DNA from 2 places in the Bacillus stercoris genome. Region 1 is predicted to be linked to the other one. Evidence: predicted binding sites of a transcription regulator. Region 1 holds the regulator's gene; the other holds the start of a gene.
What was found. The regulator Rex, encoded in region 1, represses fermentation and respiration genes when NADH is low (regulators of the CRP and FNR family bind a similar motif). The targets are predictions, from matches to a motif close to TTGTGAAATATTTCACAA.
Positions count from the first base shown of each region.

Region 2: the regulator Rex is predicted to act here: its motif matches at 1,414-1,431, upstream of QA442_RS02680 (YwiC-like family protein).

Region 1 covers NZ_CP121861.1:3,727,544-3,732,894, forward strand. The annotation lists gene QA442_RS19240 (CPBP family intramembrane glutamic endopeptidase) at 1-401, shown strand, start outside; gene QA442_RS19245 (YdiK family protein) at 398-589, shown strand; gene tatC (twin-arginine translocase subunit TatC) at 627-1,391, opposite strand; gene tatAY (sec-independent protein translocase protein TatAY) at 1,398-1,571, opposite strand; gene QA442_RS19260 (redox-sensing transcriptional repressor Rex) at 1,593-2,240, opposite strand; gene moaC (cyclic pyranopterin monophosphate synthase MoaC) at 2,237-2,749, opposite strand; gene QA442_RS19270 (ABC-F family ATP-binding cassette domain-containing protein) at 2,875-4,803, shown strand; gene tsaD (tRNA (adenosine(37)-N6)-threonylcarbamoyltransferase complex transferase subunit TsaD) at 5,029-5,351, opposite strand, start outside.
Region 2 covers NZ_CP121861.1:513,203-518,553, forward strand. The annotation lists gene fnr (fumarate/nitrate reduction transcriptional regulator Fnr) at 1-593, shown strand, start outside; gene QA442_RS02680 (YwiC-like family protein) at 625-1,344, opposite strand; gene arfM (Crp/Fnr family transcriptional regulator ArfM) at 1,492-1,968, shown strand; gene QA442_RS02690 (nitrate reductase subunit alpha) at 2,184-5,351, shown strand, end outside.

The DNA.
Region 1 (5,351 bases):
GAAGAGAATCAGAAAATACACAAGCGATTCTGGATGTCATTCAGGCAGTCCCGCTCATGATTATCGTTTCTTCAATCATCGGGCCTATATTGGAAGAAATCATCTTCAGAAAAATCATTTTCGGGGCGCTGTACGAAAAAACGAATTTCTTCTTCGCCGGACTGATTAGCTCGGTTATTTTCGGTATTGTTCACGCTGATTTGAAGCATCTTCTTCTATATACAGCAATGGGCTTTACCTTTGCCTTTTTATATGCGAGAACAAAACGGATATGGGTGCCGATTTTCGCCCATTTAATGATGAATACATTCGTTGTCATCATGCAGCTTGAGCCTGTTCAGAAATACCTTGAACAGCAGAGTACACAAATGCAACTGATTATTGGAGGATTATTTTTATGAGAAACCCGGTAGTTTGGGGAATGATCTACTTTGCCGTAGGGTGCATCTTTACTTATCTTGCCGCAAGCTCGCCAGGCAGCATGTGGTCATTTTACTCCATCCTGCTGATGGTGTTCGCCGCTTACAACATCAGCATTTCTTTTAAGATGTTCGCCTTTTCATTTAAAATCAAAAAGAACCAGAAATAAAGAAAATCCATTTCTCGTATGAGAAATGGATTTTTTATTATTGCCCGGAAGACACGTCCTGATCGGCAGCACTGCTTTTCTGCGCTTTCCGATAAGCGGCCTTCGATATAAGAATACTGATTTCATATAAAATCAAAAGCGGGACAGTGACCATCATATGGGACAGAAGCTCAGGCGGTGTAATCAGGGCAGCTATCACCAGCAGCGTAAAATACGCATACTTTCTGATTTTCGCTAAGAACATCGGTGTCACAATTCCGAGCCTGGTCAAAAACATGAGAATGACCGGCATTTGGAACAGCAGTCCAAACGGAATCGTCAGCTGCAGAAGAAAATGAAAATATTCATTAATTCCGATCACCTGATTGACATTCAAGTCCTGAGAGATCCGCTTCATAAAATCAACAACAAAAGGAAATAAAATATAATATGAAAAAGATAAGCCCGCTAAAAACAGCAAAATAGAGATCGGAATGTAGCTGAGCGTTACTTTGCGCTCCTTCTCATAGAGGCCCGGGCTCACAAATGCCCAAAGCTGATAAAGAATAACCGGCGAGGTCAGGACGATGCCGATGATAAACGCAAACTGCATAAACACATAAAGCGGGTCTGTCAGGTTAAACGCGTTAAGCGTAAGCTGCTTCGCTTCATCTGTTTCTTGCAGATACACAATAATCGGCTTCGCTAAAAAAAATCCAGCAATAAAGAAAACGACAAACGCCAGCGCTACAATCAGCAACCGTTTTCGAAGCTCAGCAATATGCTCCAGCAGCGACATTTGATTCACTTTCATTCGTGTCATCCTAACTTACTGATCTTCTTTCTTTTTTTCCTCTTCATCACTTGTTAATCCTTTAGTAGCGTTTTTGAATTCACGAAGTGTGTCTCCGGCTGCTTTGCCCAATTCAGGCAGCTTTTTGGGACCGAAGATAATCAGAGCAACGATTGCGATAACAGCAAGGCTTCCAGGACCGATCGGCATATTTGGGCTCCTCCTTTCCCTCTATTCGATTTCCTCTAAAACTGAATAATGCTTCAAGAAATAAACCAGTGACTGAAGCTCAACTGCTAAATCTATATGATGAATTCGAATGTGTTCCGGCACATTCAAACGGGCCGGCGTAAAATTAAGGATTCCCTTGATTCCTAACGCAACCAATCTGTCTGTAATGGATTGAGCGGCAACTGCTGGCACTGTAAGAATGGCAACTGATTCATCTTTTACGTGTTGTTCAAGGTCATCAAGGTTATAGACGGGCACGCCGCCTACCTCAGTTCCTATTTTACTCTCATTTATATCAAAAGCCATAGAAATTTTTGTGTTATTATTTTTTGTGAAATTATAGTGAAGAAATGCCGTTCCCAAGTTCCCGACACCAATCAAAATGACATCAGTCATCTCATCCTGATCAAGCGTTTTTCGGAAAAAAGACAGCAAATAATCCACATTATATCCGTATCCTTTTTTGCCAAGAGCTCCAAAATAGGAAAAATCCCTCCGAATCGTGGCAGAATCAACCTTTACGGCATCACTGAGTTCAGCGGATGATACACGCTGTTTTCCTGACGCATGCAGATTCTTTAAAAAGCGATAGTAAAGCGGCAGCCGTTTCGCCGTCGCCTGCGGAATTTTTGATTGATCCTTATTCATTTTTGGTCCTCCAAATTATACTCGGATAGTTCTCTTTTAAAGTCACCGTTTTTCCCGCCTGTCTTCTCAAGCAAGAAAGTAGGACCGATGACCATTCCCTTATCAAGGGCCTTGCACATATCGTAAACGGTAAGAGCGCACACCGATGCAGAAGTGAGCGCTTCCATTTCCACACCTGTACTCCCTTTCGTTTTGACCTGTGCTTTTATATGAAGTATAACTTCTGCTTCTTTTATTTTCCAGTCAAACGATATATCTACCCCGCTCAATGAAAGCGGATGGCACATTGGAATGATATTCGACGTTTGCTTTGCGGCCATAATGCCTGCCACCTGTGCGACAGCCAGTACATCTCCTTTGCCAATATCGTGACTCTGTATTTTCTCGTACACCTCATTCTTCATGTGTACGCTTGAAACAGCCGCCGCAGTACGGACAGTCGAAGATTTTTCGCTGATATCCACCATCTGGGCTCTGCCCTGTTCATTAAAATGAGAAAATCCATTCATATTAAAACGCTCCTTAAACAGATCATACACTATTTTCTTCTCTATGTCTTATATGGCCAATGTATTGTTTGCTGACTTCTGGTTCATAAGCTACACTTAACTTATTATAACAGAGGTGAAATAATATGATGATCTTACAAGTTAATCAGCTGTCCAAATCGTTTGGTGCTGATACTATTTTAAACAATATAAAGCTGGAAGTCAGAAATCGTGATCGCATCGCCATTGTAGGAAGAAATGGCGCCGGAAAATCTACGCTCCTTAAAATTATCGCAGGCCAGCTTTCGTATGAAAAGGGCGAAATTATTAAACCGAAAGATACTACAATGGGATATCTCGCCCAGCATACTGGCTTGGATTCTAAGCTTACCATAAAAGAAGAGCTGCTGACTGTTTTTGACCACTTAAAAGCAATGGAAAAGGAAATGCGGGCTATAGAAGAAAAAATGGCGGCAGCTGACCCGGGTGAATTAGAAAGCATCATGAAAACCTACGACCGCCTTCAGCAGGAATTCAAAGATAAAGGCGGCTATCAATATGAAGCGGATGTCAGATCTGTGCTGCATGGCCTCGGCTTCAGCCATTTTGACGATTCTACACAGGTTCAAAGCCTCAGCGGAGGCCAAAAAACAAGACTGGCTTTAGGTAAGCTTCTGTTAACACAGCCTGATTTACTCATTCTCGATGAGCCGACAAACCATCTGGATATTGATACGCTTACCTGGCTTGAGCATTATTTACAAGGCTATTCAGGCGCCATTCTCATCGTTTCGCATGACCGCTACTTTTTGGACAAAGTGGTAAACCAGGTATACGAGGTATCAAGAGCCGAAAGCAAAAAGTATCACGGCAACTACAGCGCTTATCTCGACCAAAAAGCCGCGCAGTATGAAAAGGATCTTAAACTGTACGAAAAGCAGCAGGACGAAATCGCAAAGCTGCAAGACTTCGTAGACAGAAATCTGGCGAGAGCCTCTACCACCAAAAGGGCGCAAAGCCGCAGAAAGCAGCTTGATCGAATGGAAGTCATGTCAAAACCGCTTGGCGATGAAAAATCCGCAAACTTTCATTTTGATATTACAAAACAGAGCGGAAATGAAGTCCTCCGTGTTCAGGATCTCACAATCAGCTATGAAAACCAGCCGCCGCTTTTAACAGAAGTGTCATTCATGCTGACAAGAGGAGAAAGCGCCGCGCTTGTCGGCCCTAACGGAATTGGTAAATCAACATTGCTGAAAACATTAATAGACACCCTAAAACCAGATCAAGGAACGATCTCATATGGCTCAAATGTCAGTGTCGGCTACTATGATCAGGAACAGGCTGAACTGACTTCCTCTAAACGTGTTCTTGATGAGCTGTGGGACGAGTACCCCGGGCTCCCAGAAAAAGAAATCAGAACGTGTCTCGGAAATTTCTTATTCTCCGGAGATGACGTGCTGAAACCCGTCCATTCACTGAGCGGGGGCGAAAAAGCAAGATTGGCTCTAGCTAAGCTGATGCTTCAAAAAGCCAACTTTCTCATCCTTGATGAACCGACAAACCATCTGGACTTAGACAGCAAAGAAGTTCTCGAAAACGCGCTGATTGATTATCCAGGTACACTGTTATTTGTCTCACATGACAGATATTTTATTAACAGAATCGCCACAAGAGTGCTGGAGCTTTCTTCAAGCCATATAGAGGAGTATCTGGGAGATTACGATTATTATACAGAGAAGAAAACAGAGCAGCTTGAATTGGAGAAAATGAATCAGCAAGAGGAAACTGAAACAACGCCAGCTACAGTGAAGTCTGACTCCAAACGTTCCTACGAGGAAGAAAAAGAATGGAAAAAGAAAGAGCGCCAACGACTTCGTCGAATTGAAGAAATTGAAGCCAATGTTCAGAGCATTGAAGAAAACATCAGCCGCAATGATGAATTGCTATGTGATCCTGAAGTCTATCAGGATCATGAAAAAGTCCAAGCTATCCATGCAGACAATGAGAAACTCAATCAGGAGCTGGAATCCCTTTTGTCCGAATGGGAAGAACTATCCACAGAAGAAGATTAAAAAAGTCAAGCACCTCTTTTCAGGGGTGCTTTTTATCCACAGAAAATAACCTTATAAACAGGTGAAGTAAGCGCTTTATACACATTATCCACAAAATATTCTGAATTTATCCACTTGATTAACAGTGACTTCAGCCCTTTATCCATCTATATCTCTATAATCGCTCACAGATATGTGGATAAATTGTGAATTGTCTGTTAATAACCAATAAAAAGTCTCACGCTATTATCTCGTGAGACTTTGATAAGAAGTCAATTCAAGGCCAGGCTGCCCATTCATATCGTATGCACCGCGAATACCCTTTTCAAAAGCAATTGTGCCAGCGGCAGCAATCATCGCAGCATTATCTGTGCATAACGCTAACGGAGGAATGACAAGCGAAACCCCTTCATGCTGGGCAAATTCCTTTTCTAATGCAGCTCTGAGACCTCTATTTGCAGCTACTCCGCCGGCTAAAAGAACCTGTTTGACATCATATTCCTTTGCCGCGCGTGCCGTTTTGGTCACCAAGACATCGATCACACTATTTTGGAAGCTGGCAGACAAAT
Region 2 (5,351 bases), 1.1 Mb from region 1:
TGGATGCAGAAGAGCTTTATCTGATTCAATCAGGACTCATTGAAATCGGCAAGCTGACATCTGACGGAAAAGACCTGACGCTTAGAATCTGCCAAAAAAACGATATCGTCGGTGAATTAACACTTTTCACTGAAGAACCGAGGTATATGCTCAGTGCAAAAGTGCTAGAGGATGGCGAGGTGCTCGTCATTAATAAAAATAAGCTGGAAAAAGAATTAATCCAAAACGGCGCTTTGACATTTGAGTTCATGAAATGGATGAGCACCCATCTCCGGAAAATTCAGTCCAAAATCAGGGATCTGCTTCTTCACGGCAAAAAGGGTGCGCTCTATTCCACCCTGATCCGCTTATCAAACAGCTACGGAGTGGAGCGAAGCGACGGCATTCTGATTAACATTGTCCTGACAAATCAGGATTTGGCAAAGTTTTGCGCGGCTGCAAGGGAAAGCGTCAACCGCATGCTCGGAGATCTCCGCAAACAAGGGGTTATTTCGATAGACGAATCTGGAAAAATTATTTTGCACAAGCGGGACTATTTGCGATGTGAAATTGAGTGTGAAAATTGTCCGCTGGAGATTTGCAATATTGACTGAAAAAAACAAGGACAGCGGTGTCCTTGTTTTTTTACCTTGTCATAAAGAAGCACATGACGGCAAAAAAGAAGCAGGCATTCACGATTTCCAGAATGCCAATCGTTTTCGCGGGCCAATCCCTGCCATGAAAAAACCATGCCCGCAAGCTGCTTGGGATAAAAGCGAGAAACGCCCATCCTGCTCCGAAAAGAGCGGATAAAAAGGGGAGCAGCAGGTGATATCCCCATGACCAGTATGCAAATGCCCTGTTTTTTCTCTCGCGGATCACCGATTTCACATAAAAGGAACTCCCGATAAAAAATAAAGCAGACTGCAAGAAAATAAACCAAGCCCCGCCGTCAAGGGTTCCCATCCCCAGCCAGCAGCTTGCAAGACCTCCCGAACAAAAGAACAAAACACCCGCAACATCATTCAATAGGGCTCGTTCATTTTTTCGGCGGGCAAAATACATATGGATGAGAAACAGCGGCAGTAAAGAAACGCCTACCCAGATGAGAGGCAGCTTATGAAAGACCGAGATCATCAAAAAGCAGCAGGCGGGAAAACCGTAATAACACATCCACTTTTGATATGGTTTGATTTGTTTCTTTTTTAAGGCAAGTGTAACGGGATAAACGGCTAAGTATAGGAAAAGCCAGCCAAGGAAGAGCGGGATATGCCAGATAACGGGGCCTCCCTTGACTATGCCTAGTAAAAATGGGATCAGCAGCATCGCCCATGCGCCGTGCTGCTTCGGAATCAGCGCTTTCATCGAAACCCTCCTTTTTTCTTTCATTATAAATGCAGTCACCCTCCTGATAAGTGACATTCATCATACAGGCTGTGAAATACATCACTGCTGTACAGGCTCAGTCGAGCTACACTAAAGCTATCCTTAGCACAGGAAGGAGGCTTTCTTATGAATCAGTGTGACTATTTATTATTTCTGAAACAATTTCCCATGTTTAATGAAGTGCCTCTATCTATTGTCGAAACCTTGCTGAAAAACGGCACGTTTATCAGCGGCCCATGTGATCAAACTCCATCCTTTCTTCATTCACAATCTGTTTATATTGTATTAAAAGGCAGTGTCCGTTTTATGGACACCAGGCTCCCTGAAGGGTCGAAAACCGTTGCGCTGTGGGAAAAAGGCGATGTGTTTCCGATTGATGAAAAAGGCGGGCTTTATTTATCGCCTTTTATCTCAGTCAATGCCACTTCAGACATTCTGATTCTCAATATCCCTTATTACGTATTTAAAAAAATGATGTCTTACAATCCGCAGCTGCAAATGAACTTTTTGGCCATGCTTCAGCAAAATGTTTTTTGTTCCTATCAGTTATTTTTGCGGTATTTGCATACATCACAAGACGAAAATGCTGAGCCCGGTTCTTAAATAGAGCCGGGTTTTTTGATCTTTGAATGAAAAGGCGGCTCATGATCAGGCGTCCTGCAAACGCGGCCTTCCTCACATCCTGTGAAAATCCTTCCTTCTCCTTTGTGTGAACATTTTGTGAAAAAAGCAGAGTGTGTGACATAGTTCACAAGGGAACACGCTGTCTCTGTTTATAGTGAACTTAGCACCACCTGACTCGGAAGGAGTGAACTCTCATGAAGAAAAAGAAAATGAGTCCGTTGTTTAGGAGATTGAATTTTTTCTCTCCTATAGAACACCATTCAAATAAACATAGCCAAACCACCCGCGAAGATCGCGATTGGGAGAATGTATACAGAAACAGATGGCAGTACGACAAAGTCGTTCGCTCCACCCACGGCGTTAACTGCACGGGGTCTTGCAGCTGGAATATTTATGTGAAAAACGGAATTGTCACGTGGGAAGGACAAAATTTGAATTACCCATCAACAGGCCCGGATATGCCTGATTTCGAACCGAGAGGCTGTCCGCGGGGGGCCAGTTTTTCATGGTATATCTACAGCCCGCTCCGTGTGAAATATCCATACGTGCGCAGTGTGCTGATCAATTTGTGGCGGGAAGCATTGCAGATGCATCAAAATCCGCTGGATGCCTGGAAATCTATCGTTGAAAACCCTGAAAAAGCGAAGTCCTATAAACAGGCGAGAGGGAAAGGCGGTTTTGTTCGTGCTGAATGGCCGGAGGTGCTGAAGCTGATTTCAGCCTCTCTGCTGTATACAGTGATGAAATACGGGCCCGACCGGAATGTCGGCTTTTCTCCGATTCCGGCCATGTCCATGATCAGCCACGCGTCAGGCTCCCGGTTTATGTCGTTAATCGGCGGCCCTATGCTCAGTTTTTATGACTGGTATGCGGATCTTCCGCCGGCGTCCCCGCAAATTTGGGGTGACCAGACGGACGTTCCAGAAAGCAGTGATTGGTACAATTCAGGCTATATCATCACATGGGGCTCCAACGTGCCGTTAACGAGAACCCCTGACGCGCACTTTTTGGCGGAGGCCCGCTATAAAGGCGCTAAGGTCATTTCGATCAGTCCGGATTTTGCGGAATCCTCAAAGTTCGCGGATGACTGGCTGAGTATCCGCCAAGGGACTGACGGGGCGCTTGCGATGGCCATGGGTCACGTCATTCTTCAGGAATTCTACGTGAACCAAGAAACTGAACGTTTTATTGAGTATGCGAAGCAATACACTGATTTTCCATTTCTCGTCACCTTATCAAAAGAAAATGGCGTATACACAGCGGGCCGGTTTTTGCATGCGAAGGACATCGGGCGGCAGACAAAGCATGATCAGTGGAAGCCCGCAGTCTGGAATGAACAGACAGGCGCATTTGCCATACCGCAGGGGACAATGGGTTCCCGCTGGGACGGGAAGCAGAAATGGAACCTGCATATGATTGATGAAGAAACAGGAGAAGCGATTGAACCCCGTCTTTCTGTGCTCGGAATAGAGGATGAAATCGGCACGGTGCGCATCCCGTATTTTTCAAATGACGGAAACAAAGTGCTCGAGCGGGATCTTCCTATTAAAAAAATGAACCTGAACGGTGAAGAGACGTACGTCACGACCGTGTTTGACTTGATACTGGCTAACTACGGCGTAAATCGGGGCATCGGCGAACAACAAGCTGTCTCCTATGATGATCCAGAGCCGTTTACGCCTGCATGGCAGGAACAAATGACAGGAATCAAAAAAGAAGCTGTCGTTAAGATTGCCAGAGAGTTTGCTCAAAATGCGATCGATACAGACGGCCGGTCCATGATTATCGTAGGAGCCGGCATTAACCACTGGTTCAACTCCGACACGATCTACCGAGCGGTGTTAAATCTTGTTTTGCTTGTAGGCGCCCAAGGCGTAAATGGCGGAGGCTGGGCCCATTACGTCGGGCAGGAAAAGCTCCGACCTGCTGAAGGATGGCAGACGATTGCAACTGCAAAGGACTGGGAGGGCGTTCCCAAGCTGCAAAACGGCACTTCATTTTTCTACTTTGCGACAGATCAGTGGCGTTACGAGGACCAGCCGATCAGTGATTTGGCATCACCGATTGCTGCGTCATCCCGCTACAAGCACCACGCTGATTACAATGTGCTGGCGGCGCGGCTAGGGTGGCTTCCGTCTTACCCGACTTTCAATCAAAATGGCATCGATCTGTATAAAGAAGCTGAAAAAGCAGGGGCAGCAACACCTGAAGACGTAGGTGCGTACGTGGCCTCACAGCTCCAAGAGAAAAAACTGAAATTCGCGATTGAAGATCCTGACAATGAAGTGAATTTCCCAAGGAATCTCTTTGTATGGCGGGCAAATCTGATCTCAAGCTCAGGAAAAGGGCATGAATATTTTCTCAAGCATTTGCTGGGGACGACGAATGGTTTAATGAATGACGACAGCGACAGCATCCGCCCTGAAGAAATCAAATGGCGGGAGCAGGCGCCGGAAGGAAAGCTCGACTTATTAATCAATCTTGATTTTCGAATGGCGGGTACGGCGCTGTATTCTGATATCGTGCTGCCGGCGGCGACATGGTATGAAAAACATGATCTCAGCAGCACGGATATGCATCCGTTCATTCATCCATTTGCTCCGGCGATCTCGGCTCCGTGGGAATCGAAGTCAGACTGGGATATTTTCAAGGCGCTGTCAAAAGCCGTTTCAGATCTGGCAGAAGAAGTCGATATGGAGCCGGTGAAAGAAGTGGTTGCGACGCCGCTCCTCCACGACACCATGCAGGAATTGGCCCAGCCATTCGGCAAAATCAATGACTGGAGCAAGGGCGAATGTGAAGCCATTCCGGGAAAAACGATGCCGAACATCCAAGTCGTTGAACGGGATTACAAACACATTTTTCATAAAATGACCGCACTCGGTCCTAACGCTGCTTTAAAGCCGAGCGGAACAAAAGGGATGAGCTGGTCAATAGCCGATGAATATGAATCGCTCAAAAAGAGACTGGGAGAAATCACCTCAGACAGCGTGGCAAAGGGATGTCCAAATATAAGTGAAGCAAAGCAGGCGGCAGAAGCGATTTTAACCCTATCGTCCACTTCGAATGGAAAGGTCGCCGTAAAAGCATGGGAATCACTTGAAAACATCACAAACCTGAAGCTGAAAGACCTGGCGGAAGAGCGTGAGGAAGAATGCTTTACGTTCGAACAAATTACAGCCCAGCCGAAAACGGTCATCACATCTCCGGCGTTTACCGGCTCTGAAAAAGGCGGGCGCAGGTATTCGCCGTTTACGACGAATGTGGAGAAATTAATCCCGTGGCGAACGCTGACAGGCAGACAATCCTATTATGTCGATCATGAACTGATGATGGAATTCGGTGAAACGATGGCGACATTT